DNA from 2 places in the Streptomyces sp. NPDC107517 genome. Region 1 is predicted to be linked to the other one. Evidence: riboswitches for the same ligand, from Rfam matches in the RefSeq annotation. Region 1 holds a riboswitch; the other holds the start of a gene.
What was found. Region 1 has a riboswitch for cobalamin ahead of nrdI (class Ib ribonucleoside-diphosphate reductase assembly flavoprotein NrdI). Riboswitches for the same ligand answer to the same signal wherever they lie in the genome.
Positions count from the first base shown of each region.

Region 1 (7,462 bases):
GGGAGCTCAAGAAGGCCATCGAGGGGTACTGGAAGGGCCGCGTCACCGCCGACGCCCTGCGTACCACCGCCGCCGAACTGCGCCGTACCAACCGTCAGGAACTGGCGGCGGCCGGTATCGACGAGGTCCCCACCGGTGACTTCTCGAACTACGACCACGTACTGGACACCACCGTCATGGTCGGCGCGATCCCCGAGCGCCACCGCGCCGCCGTCGCGGCCGACGCCTTGGACGGCTACTTCGCGATGGCCCGCGGCACTCAGGACGTGGCGCCGCTGGAGATGACCAAGTGGTTCGACACCAACTACCACTACCTGGTGCCGGAGTTGGGACCGGACACGGTGTTCACGGCCGACTCCACCAAGCAGGTTGCCGAGTTCAAGGAAGCCCTCGCCGAGGGGCTCACCGCCCGGCCGGTCCTGGTGGGCCCGGTCACGTATCTCCTGCTGTCGAAGCCCGCGCCGGGCGTCGGCGTCGACTTCGACCCGCTCACTCTGCTCGACCGGCTGCTGCCGGTATACGCCGAGGTCCTCGCGGACCTGCGCGCGGCCGGTGCCGAGTGGGTGCAGCTCGACGAGCCCGCTCTGGTCCAGGACCGCACCCCGGCCGAGCTGAACGCCGCCGAGCGCGCCTACCGCGACCTCGGCACCGCGACCGACCGGCCCAAGCTGCTGGTGGCCTCCTACTTCGACCGGCTCGGCGACGCTCTGCCGATCCTGGCCAAGGCACCCGTCGACGGTCTCGCCCTCGACTTCACCGGCGCCGCGGCCGCGAACCTCGATGCCCTCGCCGCCGTCGGCGGGCTGCCCGGCAAGCGGCTGATCGCCGGTGTCGTCAACGGCCGCAACATCTGGGTCAACGACCTGGAGAAGTCCCTCGCCACGCTCGGCACCCTCCTCGGCCTTGCCGACCGGGTCGACGTCGCCGCCTCCTGCTCCTTGCTCCACGTCCCCCTGGACGCCGCCCTGGAGAAGGACGTCGACCCGCAGATTCTGCGCTGGCTCTCCTTCGCCCGCCAGAAGACCGCCGAGATCGCCACGCTCGCCAAGGGCCTGGCCCAGGGCACGGACGCGATCGCCACCGAGCTCGCGGTGAACCGTGCCGCGCTCTCCTCGCGCGCCACCTCACCCATCACGCGAGACCCGGGTGTCCGCGCCCGCGCCGCCGCCGTCACCGACGCGGACACCCACCGCGCCCAGCCGTACACCGAGCGGGCCGCCGCCCAGCGCGCCCACCTGGGCCTGCCTCTGCTGCCCACGACCACGATCGGTTCGTTCCCTCAGACCACCGAGCTGCGCACCGCCCGCGCCGACCTGCGGACCGGCCGCATCGACACCGCCGGCTACGAGGAGCGCATCAAGAACGAGATCCGCGACGTCATCTCCTTCCAGGAGAAGACCGGGATCGACGTCCTCGTGCACGGCGAGCCCGAGCGCAACGACATGGTGCAGTACTTCGCCGAGCAGCTCACCGGATACCTCGCCACTCAGCACGGCTGGGTCCAGTCCTACGGCACCCGCTACGTCCGCCCGCCGGTCCTGGCCGGCGACATCTCGCGGCCCGAGCCGATGACGGTGCGCTGGACCTCGTACGCCCAGTCGCTCTCCGACCGCCCGGTCAAGGGCATGCTGACCGGCCCGGTCACCATGCTCGCCTGGTCCTTCGTCCGCGACGACCAGCCGCTCGGCGACACCGCCCGCCAGGTCGCCCTCGCCCTCCGCGACGAGGTCAACGACCTGGAGGCGAACGGCACGTCGGTCATCCAGGTCGACGAACCGGCCCTGCGCGAGACCCTGCCGCTGCGTGCCGCCGACCACGCCGCGTACCTGGACTGGGCCACCGAGGCGTTCCGTCTCTCGACGGCCGGGGTCCGCCCGGAGACCCAGATCCACACGCACATGTGCTACGCGGAGTTCGGTGACATCGTCCAGGCGATCGACGACCTCGACGCCGACGTGATCAGCCTGGAAGCGGCTCGCTCGCACATGCAGGTCGCCCGCGAGCTGGCCGGGCACGGCTACCCGCGCGAGGCGGGCCCGGGGGTCTACGACATCCACTCCCCCCGCGTCCCGAGCCAGGACGAGGCCGCCGCCCTGCTGCGCAAGGGACTTGAGGCCATCCCGGCCGAGCGGCTGTGGGTCAACCCGGACTGCGGTCTGAAGACCCGCGGCTGGCCCGAGACCCGTGCCTCCCTGGAGAACCTGGTCGCCGCGGCCAAGGCCGTGCGGTCGGAGCTCGGCTCGGCCTGATCCACGGCGGTGAGGGTGCCGGGGCTCGCACCACGCCCCGGCACCCTCACCGTTGCGCCCGAGTGGGAGCGCCACGAGAAAAGGGGGCCCTGCCGTGAAACACGAGCCGCGGACCGTCGTCATCGACGGTGAGGAGATGGTCGCCGTACCGGTGGAGCTGTACGAGTCGCTGCTCGCCCTGCGCAGGCAGCTGGGTGCGCAGGGGGCGCGCATGCAGTCGCTGCGGGGAGCTCTCAGCGATGTGGCCGACTTCCTGGAGCGGCTCGACGCAGCTCGGGAACAGGTGTCGGCAGATCCTCCAGTGCCCGGCACCGACCCGGCCGTACGCGACGCCCACGGCTTCGCCGCGGAGCTTCGCCACTACGTCCGACACGCGCGAGCGCTCACCGAGGCCAAGCGAGCGCGAGGCAGTGGAGCACGTCGACGAAAGCCCTCAAGTTAGGGCCACCTAACTTTTGTGCGCGACACAACATCTGGCCTGTCTGAAATCCATCCCGCCTAGATGTAGTGTTGCTCTCGCTGGTGGTTCACCAGGCCGGTTGGTCTGGTGAGGCAAGAGGGAACCCGGTGAGAGACCGGGACTGCCCCGCAGCGGTAAGCGGGAACGACCGCCGTCACACGCACTGGGCCGGGTGAATCCGGGCCTGGGAAGCGACGGCCAGTAGGTGTCCTCCGTCGTCCGGAGGACGGGCCCGCGAGTCCGAAGACCTGCCACCGGCGCGCGCACCGACCGCGGTGCGCGCGCTTCGAGGCCCCGAGGGAGGGCCGCGTGGCTGTGGCTCGGACCGGGGCAGAGGTACGTCGTACCCGCCTGTCCCCCTGATGGCCGCACCCGCCTGCCTTCCTTCCCGTCCTCGGCCGAGAGCGACACGGGAACGAGGAGAGGGAGGCGAGAGACCGTGAGTGGTCTCGTGTATTTCTCCAGCGTCTCGGAGAACACCAAACGCTTCGTGGAGCGCCTGGACCTGCCCGCGACGCGGATCCCCCTGCGCCCCCACCGTGAGGGCATGCCGACCGTCACCGAGCCGTATGTGCTGATCGTGCCGACGTACGGTGGCGGCGAGCGCGCGGGCGCGGTGCCCAAACAGGTGATCCGCTTCCTGAACATCGAGGCCAACCGCGCCCTGCTGCGGGGCGTGATCGCCTCGGGCAACACCAACTTCGGTGCCGACTACTGCCTCGCCGGGCGCGTCATTTCGGCGAAGTGCGGGGTCCCCGAGCTGTACCGATTCGAACTGCTGGGCACGGAACGCGACGTCCGTGCCGTACGAGAGGGGCTGGAGAAGTTTTGGACACGACAGTCGTCGACGAGGCGACCGGAACTAGTGGGGCAGACGGCGTGAGCGCTCCCACCACGACCAGCCAGGTCCCCGCCGCAGCGCAGCGCGAGTCGGTCGGTACGCGCAAGGACTACCACGCACTCAACGCGATGCTGAACATGTACGACTGCGACGGCCGCATCCAGTTCGACAAGGACCGTGAGGCCGTCCGCCAGTACTTCCTCCAGCACGTCAACCCGAACACGGTGACCTTCCCGAGCCTCAAGGAGAAGATCACCTATCTGACCGAGAACGACTACTACGAGGCAGAACCGATCCAGCGCTACGACTGGGACGCCATCGAGGACCTGTACCGGCAGGCGTACGCGCACGAACACCGCTTCCGCACATTCCTCGGCGCCTTCAAGTACTACACGTCGTACACGCTGAAGACCTTCGACGGCAGCCGCTACCTGGAGCGGTACGAGGACCGCGTCGTCTCCACCGCGCTCTACCTGGGGGCCGGGGACGCGGAGTTGGCCTCCCGCCTCGTCGACGAGATGATGACGGGCCGCTTCCAGCCGGCCACGCCCACCTTCCTGAACGCGGGCAAGGCCCAGCGCGGCGAACTGGTCTCCTGCTTCCTGTTGCGCGTCGAGGACAACCTGGAGTCCATCGGACGCGGCATCAACTCCGCGCTCCAACTCTCCAAGCGCGGCGGCGGAGTCGCTCTCCTCCTGACGAACCTGCGCGAGCAGGGGGCCCCCGTCAAGAAGATCGAGAACCAGTCGTCCGGCGTCGTGCCCGTGATGAAGCTCCTGGAGGACTCGTTCTCCTACGCCAACCAGCTCGGCGCACGACAGGGCGCGGGCGCGGTGTACCTGCACGCGCACCACCCGGACATCATGCGGTTCCTGGACACCAAGCGGGAGAACGCGGACGAGAAGATCCGCATCAAGACGCTGTCGCTGGGGGTGGTCGTACCCGACATCACCTTCGAACTCGCCAAGCGCAACGAGGACATGCACCTGTTCTCGCCGTACGACGTCGAGCGCGAGTACGGAAAGCCACTGTCCGACCTCTCGGTCAGCGAGCACTACGACGACCTGGTCGCCAACCCGCGCATCCGCAAGACGACGCTCAGCGCCCGCGAGTTCTTCAAGACGGTCGCGGAGCTGCAGTTCGAGTCCGGCTACCCGTACCTGCTGTTCGAGGACACGGTGAACCGGGCCAACCCGATCCCCGGCTGGATCAACATGTCCAACCTGTGCTCGGAGATCCTCCAGGTCAACACGCCCAGCACGTACGACACGTCGCTCGGCTACGAGACCGTCGGCAAGGACATCTCCTGCAACCTGGGTTCGATGAACATCGCCACCGCGATGGCCTCACCGGACTTCGGAGTGACGGTCGAGGCGGCCGTGCGCGGTCTGACGTCGGTCTCCGACCAGTCCCACATCGACGCGGTGCCCTCGGTGGCGCACGGCAACGACCTGTCCCACGCCATCGGCCTCGGCCAGATGAACCTGCACGGCTACCTCGCCGCGCAGCACATTCACTACGGCAGCGAGGAGGGCGTCGACTTCACGAATATGTACTTCTATGCCGTAGCGTTCCACGCCCTGCGCGCCTCCAACCGGCTGGCCATCGAGCGGGGGACGGCTTTCGACGGCTTCGAGACCACGCGATACGCGGACGGCTCGTACTTCGACAAGTACACCGAGCAGGCGTGGGAGCCGGCCACCGAGCGGGTGCGCGCCCTGTTCGCCGACGCGGGGATCCCCCTTCCCACGCAGGACGACTGGCGTGAGCTGAAGCGTTCGGTCCAGAAGCACGGCATCTACAACCAGTACATCCAGGCGGTGCCGCCGACTGGTTCGATCAGCTACATCAACGACTCGACGGCGTCCATCCACCCGATCGCCTCCAAGGTGGAGATCCGCAAGGAGGGCAAGCTCGGCCGCGTCTACTACCCGGCGCCCGGCATGGACAACGACAACCTGGACTTCTTCCAGGACGCGTACGAGATCGGCTACGAGAAGATCATCGACACGTACGCTGCCGCCACCCAGCACGTCGACCAAGGTCTGAGCTGCACCCTCTTCTTCCGGGACACGGCCACCACCCGTGACCTCAACAAGGCGCAGATCCACGCCTGGCGCAAGGGCATCAAGACGCTCTACTACATCCGGCTGCGCCAGGAGGCCCTGGAAGGCACGGAGATCGAGAACTGCCTGGCCTGCACGCTGTGACGGCCATCCACCCTGCACCTGCCCGCCCTCAGAACGACGCTGCGAAGGCCCGCACATGACCACCATCCACTCCCTGACCGAGCTGTCGGTCACGCCCCCCTCCTACCGTCACGACCCGGCGGCGCGGCTGCGCCCCGTCAACTGGAACCGGGTCACCGACGAGAAGGACCTGGAGGTGTGGAACCGGCTGACCGCGAACTTCTGGCTGCCCGAGAAGGTGCCGCTGTCCAACGACATCACCGCCTGGCAGCAGCGGCTCAGCGCCGAGGAACGCACCCTCACCATGCGGGTGTTCACCGGACTGACCATGCTCGACACCGTGCAGGCCACCGTGGGTGAGATCGTGCAGATCCAGGACGCACGCACCGAGCACGAGGAGGCGGTGTACACCAACATCGCTTTCATGCAGGCTGTGCACGCCCGCAGCTACTCGTCGGTGTTTTCCACGCTGTCCACGACCCCGGAGATCGACGACGCGTACGAGTGGGCCGTCCGCAACGACGTCCTGCAGCAACGCTGCAAGGCGGTCCTCCAGCACTACTACGGCGACGACCCCCTCAAGCGGAAGGTCGCCTCGACACTGCTGTCGTCCCTGCTGCTGTACGCGGGCTTCTACCTGCCGCTGCACTTCTCCACGCACGCCCTGCTGACCAACACCGCGGACATGATCCGTCTGATCCTGCGCGACAAGGCGGTCCACGGCTACTACTCAGGCTATAAGTACCAGCGCGGCCTGGAGAAGCGCACGGCGGCCGAGAAGGAGGCCATGCGCGTCTTCACGCACGAACTCCTCGACGAGCTGTACGAGTTGGAGCTGCATTACTCGGGTGAGCTGTACGAGCCACTCGGACTCATGGAAGACGTCGCGGTCTTCGTGCGATACAACGCCAACAAGGCGCTGATGAACCTCGGTTACCCGGCCCGCTTCGGCGCGGACGAGACCGAGGTCAACCCCGAGATCCTCGCCGCCCTGTCACCCGCTGCGGACGAGAACCACGACTTCTTCTCCGGTTCCGGTTCCAGCTACGTCATGGGCAAGGCCGAGGACACGGACGACGACGATTGGGACTTCTGAAGCCATGTCCATGCCTCCCCACGTGCCCGCCCAGCGGGCTGCCGCGTCCTTCAGCCGGTGTGTCCTCCTCAAACACGGTGAGGTCTTCCTCAAGGGACGCAATCGCGACCGCTTCGAAGAGCGGCTGCACGACAACCTGCGCGTCGCGCTCCGCGGCGTCGGCGGCTCCACCTGGATCAAGTCGGCGCAGAACGTCACAGTTTTGGGCAGCGACGGGCAGGTGCCCCTCGAGGCGCTGGTGGAGCGCGCCGGGCGGGTCGTCGGGTTCAACGTCATCGAACCGGGGGTGCGCGTACCCAGCACCCTGGATGAGGTGACGCGGGCCGGTGTCGCCGCGCTCGAGGAGCTGGCGGCGTCCGGTTCCGTGCGTGACTTCGCGGTACGGGCCCGGCGGCGGGACAAGTCGTTCCCGCTGACCTCGTCGCAGGTGGCAGCGCACGTGGGGGCACGGATCAAGGAGGCGCTGCCGGACATCCCGGTGAACCTCAAGCGCGCCGAGATCCTGCTGAACATCGAGATCGACCGCAAGGAGACCTATCTGACCTGGACGCGGCTGCCGGGCCTGACCGGCCTGCCGGTCGGCTCCAGCGGGCGGGCCCTGGTGCTGCTCTCCGGAGGCTACGACTC
Region 1 is NZ_JBVJPM010000018.1:46,698-54,159, reverse strand. Features, by position in the region: gene metE (5-methyltetrahydropteroyltriglutamate--homocysteine S-methyltransferase) at 1-2,249, shown strand, start outside; gene ACZ67T_RS32485 (hypothetical protein) at 2,344-2,691, shown strand; cobalamin riboswitch at 2,756-2,979, shown strand; gene nrdI (class Ib ribonucleoside-diphosphate reductase assembly flavoprotein NrdI) at 3,149-3,592, shown strand; gene nrdE (class 1b ribonucleoside-diphosphate reductase subunit alpha) at 3,589-5,760, shown strand; gene nrdF (class 1b ribonucleoside-diphosphate reductase subunit beta) at 5,816-6,835, shown strand; gene thiI (tRNA uracil 4-sulfurtransferase ThiI) at 6,840-7,462, shown strand, end outside.

Region 2 (7,462 bases), on a different contig from region 1:
AACTGAACGGTCCTTGCGTCCGACTCGTAAGGAGGAGGCAGGTGCGGTCGGGGTGATTCGCGGGCGGTGGTGTATGCGCGGGCGGCGGGATAGATCCTCTGGCCGTGTGGGAGCATCCGGTGCGATGAGGGTGTCTCTGGGGGTTCGGAGCGTGCGCGCGGCGGTGTTCGCGGTGCTGTGCGTACTCCTCGCTGCCGGAGGGCACGCGCTGGCAACGGGTGAGGCGCCGTCGGTGTGGGTTCAGGTTGCCGCAGGCGGCCCGGTCTTCGTGGCCGGCTGTCTGCTGGGCGGCCGGGAGCGGTCGCTGGCTGGCATAGGCGCCGTGACGCTCGCTGCTCAGAGCGCACTGCACGTCGTCTTCCACGCTGTCCGGCCGCCTCACGCCGCGATGGTCATGCACGGCATGCGGATGACCGCCCATGCCCATGCGTTGACACCGCACGCCACCGCTGTCCACGTGGGGGCGGCTTCCGTCCTGACGTGGTGGTTGCGGAGGAGCGAGGCCGCACTGTGGTCGCTGTTGCGGTGGGCGATCGAGTTCGTGCCGGGGCTCGTCGCCTGGTGGCAGGCCGTTGGAGGAGTGCCGGACACTCTGCTGCCGGGACCTCGGCCCCGCGCGGAATCCTGGTCATTGAGGGGTGTGCGCCTGCGGTACGCCGTGCACCGGCGGGGGCCGCCGACAGGGGCGTCGTACGCCATCTGACCGCGACATCCCTTCCAGTACGGAGATCCACTCACCCATGTTCCGAGCACGTACCGCCCTGCGCCGAGCCGGCGCCGTGACCGCCCTGGCGGCCGCCGGAGTCCTGGCCGCCGCGGGCATCGCCTCCGCGCACGTCACCGTCCACCCCGAAAGCTACGCCAAGGGCGCCACCGACGGCGTCCTGACCTTCCGCGTGCCCAACGAGGAGGGCGCCGCCTCCACCACCAAGGTGCAGGTCTTCCTGCCCACCGACCACCCCGTCCTCGGCGTTCTCGTCACCCCGCAGGACGGCTGGACGGCCAAGGTGACCAGCACCAAGCTCAAGACACCCGTCAAGACCGACGACGGCACCATCACCGACGCCGTCTCCGAGATCACCTGGACCGGCGGAAAGATCGGTGCCGGGCAGTACCAGGACTTCAATGTCGCCTTCGGCCAGCTGTCGGACGACACCGACCAGCTGACCTTCAAGACCCTGCAGACCTACTCCGACGGCAAGACCGTCCGTTGGATCGAGGACGCGTCCGGCGGGGAGGAGCCGGAGAACCCCGCGCCTGTGCTCAAGCTGACCGCCAAGGGCGCGGACGAGGACGGCGGCACGGCGGTCACCCCGTCGGCGAGCGCGAAGAGTTCCGCGCGTACTGAGTCGACCGCGTCGAGCAGTGACTCGACCGCACGTGGGCTCGGTGTCGCCGGGCTGGTCGTGGGCGTGCTGGGGCTGGCGGCGGCGGTGTTCGCCGTCCTGCGCAGCCGCGCCACCGGATCCCGCGCCGAGTAGAGCACGCGTAGCGGGCCCTGCCGGCGCTGCTTCGCCGACAGGGCCCATATGCCGGGGTCCGCGTGACGCGGGCCACATCCCTGGCCGGGGCCGGGCCGGGGCGCGTGGTGCCCCGGCCCGGACTTGATCGGCTCAGGACGTGGTCGTCCTGAGCTCCTCGCGGACTGCGCGCGCGGCTGCGACGAGGTTCTCCAGCGAGGCGCGGGTCTCGGGCCAGCCGCGGGTCTTCAGGCCGCAGTCGGGGTTGACCCAGAGCCGCTCGGCGGGGATGGCCTCAAGTCCCGTACGCAGCAGGGACGCCGCTTCGTCTGCGCTGGGGACACGCGGGGAGTGGATGTCGTACACGCCGGGACCTGCCTCGCGCGGGTAGCCGTGCTCGGCGAGTTCGTGGGCGACCTGCATGTGGGAGCGGGCGGCTTCCAGGCTGATGACATCGGCGTCGAGGTCGTCGATGGCCTGGACGATGTCGCCGAACTCGGCGTAGCACATGTGGGTGTGGATCTGGGTGTCCGGGCGTACGCCGCTGGTGGTGAGACGGAATGCCTCGGTGGCCCAGAAGAGGTAGGCGGCGTGGTCGGTGGCGCGCAGGGGCAGGGTCTCGCGCAGGGCGGGTTCGTCGACCTGGATCACCGAAGTGCCGTTCGCCTCAAGGTCGTTCACCTCGTCGCGCAGGGCGAGGGCGACCTGGCGTGCGGTGTCGGCCAGTGGCTGGTCATCGCGGACGAAGGACCAGGCGAGCATGGTGACCGGGCCGGTGAGCATGCCCTTGACGGGCCGGTCGGACAGCGACTGTGCGTACGCCGTCCAGCGCACCGTCATCGGCTCGGGACGCGAGATGTCGCCGGCCAGGACCGGCGGACGGACGTATCGGGTGCCGTAGGACTGCACCCATCCGTGCTGCGTGGCCAGGTATCCGGTGAGCTGCTCGGCGAAGTACTGCACCATGTCGTTGCGCTCGGGCTCGCCATGTACCAGGACGTCCAGGCCGGTCTTCTCCTGGAAGGAGATCACGTCCTGGATCTCGGCGCGGATGCGGTCCTCGTAGCCTGCCGTGTCGATTCGGCCGGCCCGCAGGTCGGCACGCGCGGTGCGCAGCTCGGTGGTCTGGGGGAACGAGCCGATGGTGGTGGTCGGCAGCAGCGGCAGGCCGAGGAGGGCGCGTTGGGCGGCGGTCCGCTCGGCGTACGGCTGGGAGCGGCGTGCGTCGGTGTCGGTGACGGCCGTGACGCGGGTGCGGACGGCCGGGTCGTAGGTGATCGGCGATCCGGCGCGCGAGGCCAAGTCGGCCTTGTTGGCCGCGAGTTCGGCCGCGATGGTGTCGGTTCCCTGGGCCAGGCCCTTGGCGAGGGTGGCCACCTCGGTGGTCTTCTGCCGGGCGAAGGCGAGCCAGCGCAGGATCTGGGGCTCGATGTCCCGCTCGAGGGATGCGTCGAGCGGTACGTGGAGCAGTGAGCAGGAAGCGGCGACGTCGACCCGGTCGGCAAGGCCCAGCAGGGTGCCGAGCGTGCTGAGGGACTTCTCGAGGTCGTTGAGCCAGATGTTGCGGCCGTTGACGACACCGGCGACCAGGCGCTTGCCGGGCAGGCCGCCGACTGCGGCGAGGGCGTCGAGGTTCGCGGCGGCGGCCTCGGTGAAGTCGAGGGCGAGACCGTCGACCGGTGCCTTGGCCAGTACTGGCAGGGCGTCACCCAGACGTCCGAAGTAGGAGGCCACCAGCAGCTTCGGGCGGTCCGTGAGGGCGCCCAGGTCGCGGTAGGCGCGTGCGGCGGCGTTCAACTCGGCCGGAGTGCGGTCCTGGACGAGGGCGGGTTCGTCGAGCTGCACCCACTCGGCGCCGGCGGCGCGCAGATCGGCGAGCACGTCGGCGTACACGGGCAGCAACCGGTCCAGCAGTGTCAGCGGGTCGAAGTCCGCGGCGACACCCGGCGCGGGCTTCGCGAGCAGCAGATACGTGACCGGGCCGACGAGGACCGGCCGGGCGGACAAGCCCTGAGCGAGGGCTTCCCCGAGTTCGGTGACCTGCTTGGTGGAGTCGGCGGTGAACGCGGTGTCCGGGCCCAACTCCGGTACCAGATAGTGGTAGTTGGTGTCGAACCACTTGGTCATCTCCAGCGGCGCCACGTCCTGCGTGCCGCGAGCCATGGCGAAGTACCCGTCGAGGGCGTCGACGGCGACGGCGGCGCGGTGGCGCTCGGGGATCGCGCCCACCATGACGGTGGTGTCGAGGACGTGGTCGTAGCAGGAGAAGTCGCCGGTGGGGACTTCTCCGATGCCCGCGTCGGCGAGCTCCTGCCAGTTGATCCGGCGCAGGTCGGCGGCGGTGGCGCGGAGGGCGTCGGCGGTGACGCGGCCCTGCCAGTAGCCCTCGATCGCCTTCTTCAGCCGGCGGTTCCGTCCCTGGCGGGGGTAGCCGTACACGGTGGCCCGTGCTGCCGCGGCCGCGGTCTTGGTGGTCACGGAGATCTCCTTCGAGAGACGTATCCCTGGGATCCCGGAGACCGACGCGGTCAAGAAGGAGTGGCAGACCGGCGGCACGTCCTCGCGCGGCAAGGCGCGGTCGTCCGCTCGGTACGTACGCCGACCCGCCCTCGAGGTCACCGGAATGTCCGCGCGCGCGTCGTACGGGCACGGGCAGATGGCAGGTCTTCGGACTCGTGGGCGCGCCTCGTCACGTACGGAACTCGTACGAGGCTCCTACTGGCCATCGCTTCCCAGGTCCCGTTCGTCGGGGCCCAGTGCGTGATGACGGCGGTCGTTCCCACTCACCGCTGCGGGGCAGTCCCGGATTCCCACCGGGTTCCCTCTTGCGACACTCCCGTCTGGCGGACGGGGCGAACCAGCTGCGTCGGTCACCCTACGGGTCGCCGGTCGGGCGATGGCAGGGAGTCCGGGTTTCGGACGGTGAGGTGTGACACGTCTGTGGGGGAAAGCAGCCAGCGGGCGGAGCGGGAGACGGTCCCCGTGCGCCGTCTCCCGCCTCGTCCGCTCGCCGCCGCCGGGCCCTCATCCCGGCAGCGGTACCCGGGCCTGCCTCTCAGCCCCGGTGGTCCTTGGCGGTGTGCGCGTCGTAGCGGTGAAAGCCGCGACCGGTCCTCCGGCCCAACAGCCCTGCCTCGACCATGCGTTGCAGCAGAGGAGGCGGCGCGTAGAGCGGCTCCTTGAACGCGCCCGGTAGCCATCGCGCACGTTCCGGTCGGCCGGCGAGCCGCGGCCGGCGCACCCGCCCCGCGATCCCGGTGAGCCCAAGGACCGCCACCAGAGCACCGCCGCCGTCGGCCCCGGAGCGAGGTGACGTACTCCGTGCAACGACAGGTATGTGTTGACCCAGGCGATGCCGCACCCGAGGAACAAGGAGAAGATGGCCGGCCAGGCGATCATCCCGCGCGGCGGCCCGGCGGCGAGCCCGGACCTCGATCGCGGGTCGCGAGGCAGGATGCGAACCGGCGATCAGGCAGCGCCACGGACCTTGGGTGTCCACCACCCGCCCGGCCGGCGGCGACAGCACGGCCGCCCGCTGCGAATCCCGCGGAGGTCGTCAGACCGAGCACCGAGGCGCCCAGGCCGCTCACGATCCGCGCACCCAGTGCCCGAGCAGGCACACCTGCATCATCGAGAACGACATCGCGCACGTCAGCAGCCAGGTCAGGCACCCGTCGTACCCGGCGGACGGCCACCGCCCGCAGAGGCCGTCGACTCAATGGCCGTCGTAGGGTCCCATCTTGCACCGCCGTCACGGGTTCCCTCTCCAAACATCCGGACTTCACCGGGTCTCAAGAGCCTTCGGATGCGGCGGCGGGGGAGTTCCGAGGCCTATCTGTGTCCTGCACCGCATCTCCCGCACGGCTGACGCCACCCCACCAATTTCCGTACCGGCCGGTGATCACGGAATCACGGGTGCAAAGATGAGCCCGCGATGACGACAGGGTGGGGTGCTCGCACAGGACGGGCCGCGGTGTTCGCGGCCGTCTGTGTGCTGCTCACCGCCCTGGGCCACACCCTGATGTCGGGGGGCACCGTGCCGTGGTGGTCGCTCAGTGCCGGGGCTGTCGTGACGGGTGGTGCGGCATGGTCGCTCGCCCGACGCGAGCGCGGGCTCGTCCTCGTCGTCGGCATGGCCGTTGCCGCGCAGGCGGCGCTGCACTCGCTGTTCTCGCTCGCCCAAGTGCTTGCGCACCCGGAGGCGTCCGGCGGCTCACTCGCGCAGCAGTGGCTGGGCCATGTGTTGTGCGGGGCGCCGATGGACGCCGGCCACCCGGCCATGGACATGAGTTCCATGGACATGGGGCCGGGCATGGACCTGGGCTCCATGAACCACTCCATGGCTGCGCCGGGCTCGATGGACTCCATGGGGTCGGCGATGGGCATGGGCCATGGCATGGGGGGCATGTCTCCGCTCGGCATGCTCCTGGCCCACCTCATGGCGGCCGTAGTCAGCGGCCTGTGGCTCGCCTGTGGCGAGCAGGCCGTGTTCCGGATCGCCCGGTCGTTCGCGGCCTGGCTTGTCGCCCCGCTGCGGCTGCTGAGGCTGCCTACGCCGCCGCACCGGCCACGCGTCCGCGCCCGCAGGGCGGAGTCCGACCGGGCGCCGCGCCTGCTTCTCCTGATCCATGCGATCACTTCTCGGGGTCCGCCCGCGGGGACCGCTGTCGCCTGACGACAGCCGGCTTCCCGAGGCTGCGCCGCACCCTCGGGCCCCGGCCGTGCGCCCGAGCGGGCCGCGCGGCCGTTTTCCCGCACACCGGACCGGGATCCCCTGTGCCCTTCGGGACGCTGTCGGTCCTGGTTCCGGATGATCCGAGAGGGACTCCAGGTGATGACCCCTGCTCCGACGTCCGCCCCGCCATGGGCGGACGTGCACGGGCCGGACGACTCGGCGGCCCGTCGCGACGACTCGATCACCGCCTGGGCGCTCGCCGCCCGCAGTGGTGATCCGGTCGCCGCCGACCGCTTCGTCCGTGCCCTCCACCGCGACGTGCAGTGCTACGTCGCTCATCTCTGCCACGACGCGCAGGCCGTGGACGATCTCGCGCAGGACACGTTCCTGCGCGCGCTCGGCAGCCTGCACCGCTTCGAGGGCCGCTCCACGGCCCGCACCTGGCTGCTGTCCATCGCGCGCCGCGCGGTGATCGACAGCTACCGGTACGCGGCCGCCCGGCCCCGCCGTGCCGACACGGCGGACTGGCAGACCGCCGCCGAACTCGCCCAGCCGCGCGGGCTGCCCGGATTCGAGGACGGCATAGCCCTCCTCGATCTGCTGGACAGCCTGCCCGCCGACCGCCGGGAGGCGTTCGTGCTCACCCAACTGCTGGGCCTGCCCTACGCGGAGGCGGCCGAGCGCAGTCACTGCCCGGTCGGCACGGTCCGTTCCCGTGTGGCCCGCGCCCGCTCGACCCTCGCGCGGGAAGTCGTCGAAGCCGAACCGCCGGCCGTCTGAGCAGCGGGCGGCCGCAGTGGCTTCCGCCACATCGGCCGCCCGCCCGGAACTCCCCCGTCCGAAGAGCCGACCACTGCACCGGCGCGTCTTCGGACGTCCACTCGTCCCCCCTGGAAGCAGGAGCACCCCCATGTCCGTCATACCGTCAACCCGCCCCGCCGAGGAGAACAACCCGGCGCCACCACCGCCGGCCACCGGGTCCGCCTGGGGATCACTGCGCCCCCTGGTGCTGCGACTGCACTTCTTCGCCGGGGTGTTCGTCGCCCCGTTCCTGTTCGTCGCCGCCGTGACCGGCTTCCTGTACGCCTGCTCGTTCCAGGCCGAGAAGATCGTGTACTCCCATGAACTGACCGTCCCCGCCGGCACATCCGAACTGCCGATGTCCCAGCAGGTGGCCGCGGCCCACAAGGCCCACCCCGAGGGCACCGTCGCCGCGGTGAGGCCCTCGCCCGAGGCCGGGGCGACCACCCGGGTACTGCTGTCCGGCGTACCCGGCGTGGACGCCGACCACAAGCTCGCCGTGTTCGTGAACCCGTACAACGGAGAG
Region 2 is NZ_JBVJPM010000044.1:3,565-11,026, reverse strand. Features, by position in the region: gene ACZ67T_RS42560 (hypothetical protein) at 125-703, shown strand; gene ACZ67T_RS42555 (YcnI family protein) at 741-1,481, shown strand; gene metE (5-methyltetrahydropteroyltriglutamate--homocysteine S-methyltransferase) at 1,614-3,938, opposite strand; cobalamin riboswitch at 4,102-4,337, opposite strand; partial or broken gene ACZ67T_RS42545 (3-hydroxyacyl-CoA dehydrogenase family protein) at 4,516-4,644, opposite strand; gene ACZ67T_RS42540 (hypothetical protein) at 5,395-6,135, shown strand; gene ACZ67T_RS42535 (sigma-70 family RNA polymerase sigma factor) at 6,295-6,915, shown strand; gene ACZ67T_RS42530 (PepSY-associated TM helix domain-containing protein) at 7,046-7,462, shown strand, end outside.
Region 2: another riboswitch for cobalamin. It lies ahead of metE (5-methyltetrahydropteroyltriglutamate--homocysteine S-methyltransferase); the one in region 1 lies ahead of nrdI (class Ib ribonucleoside-diphosphate reductase assembly flavoprotein NrdI).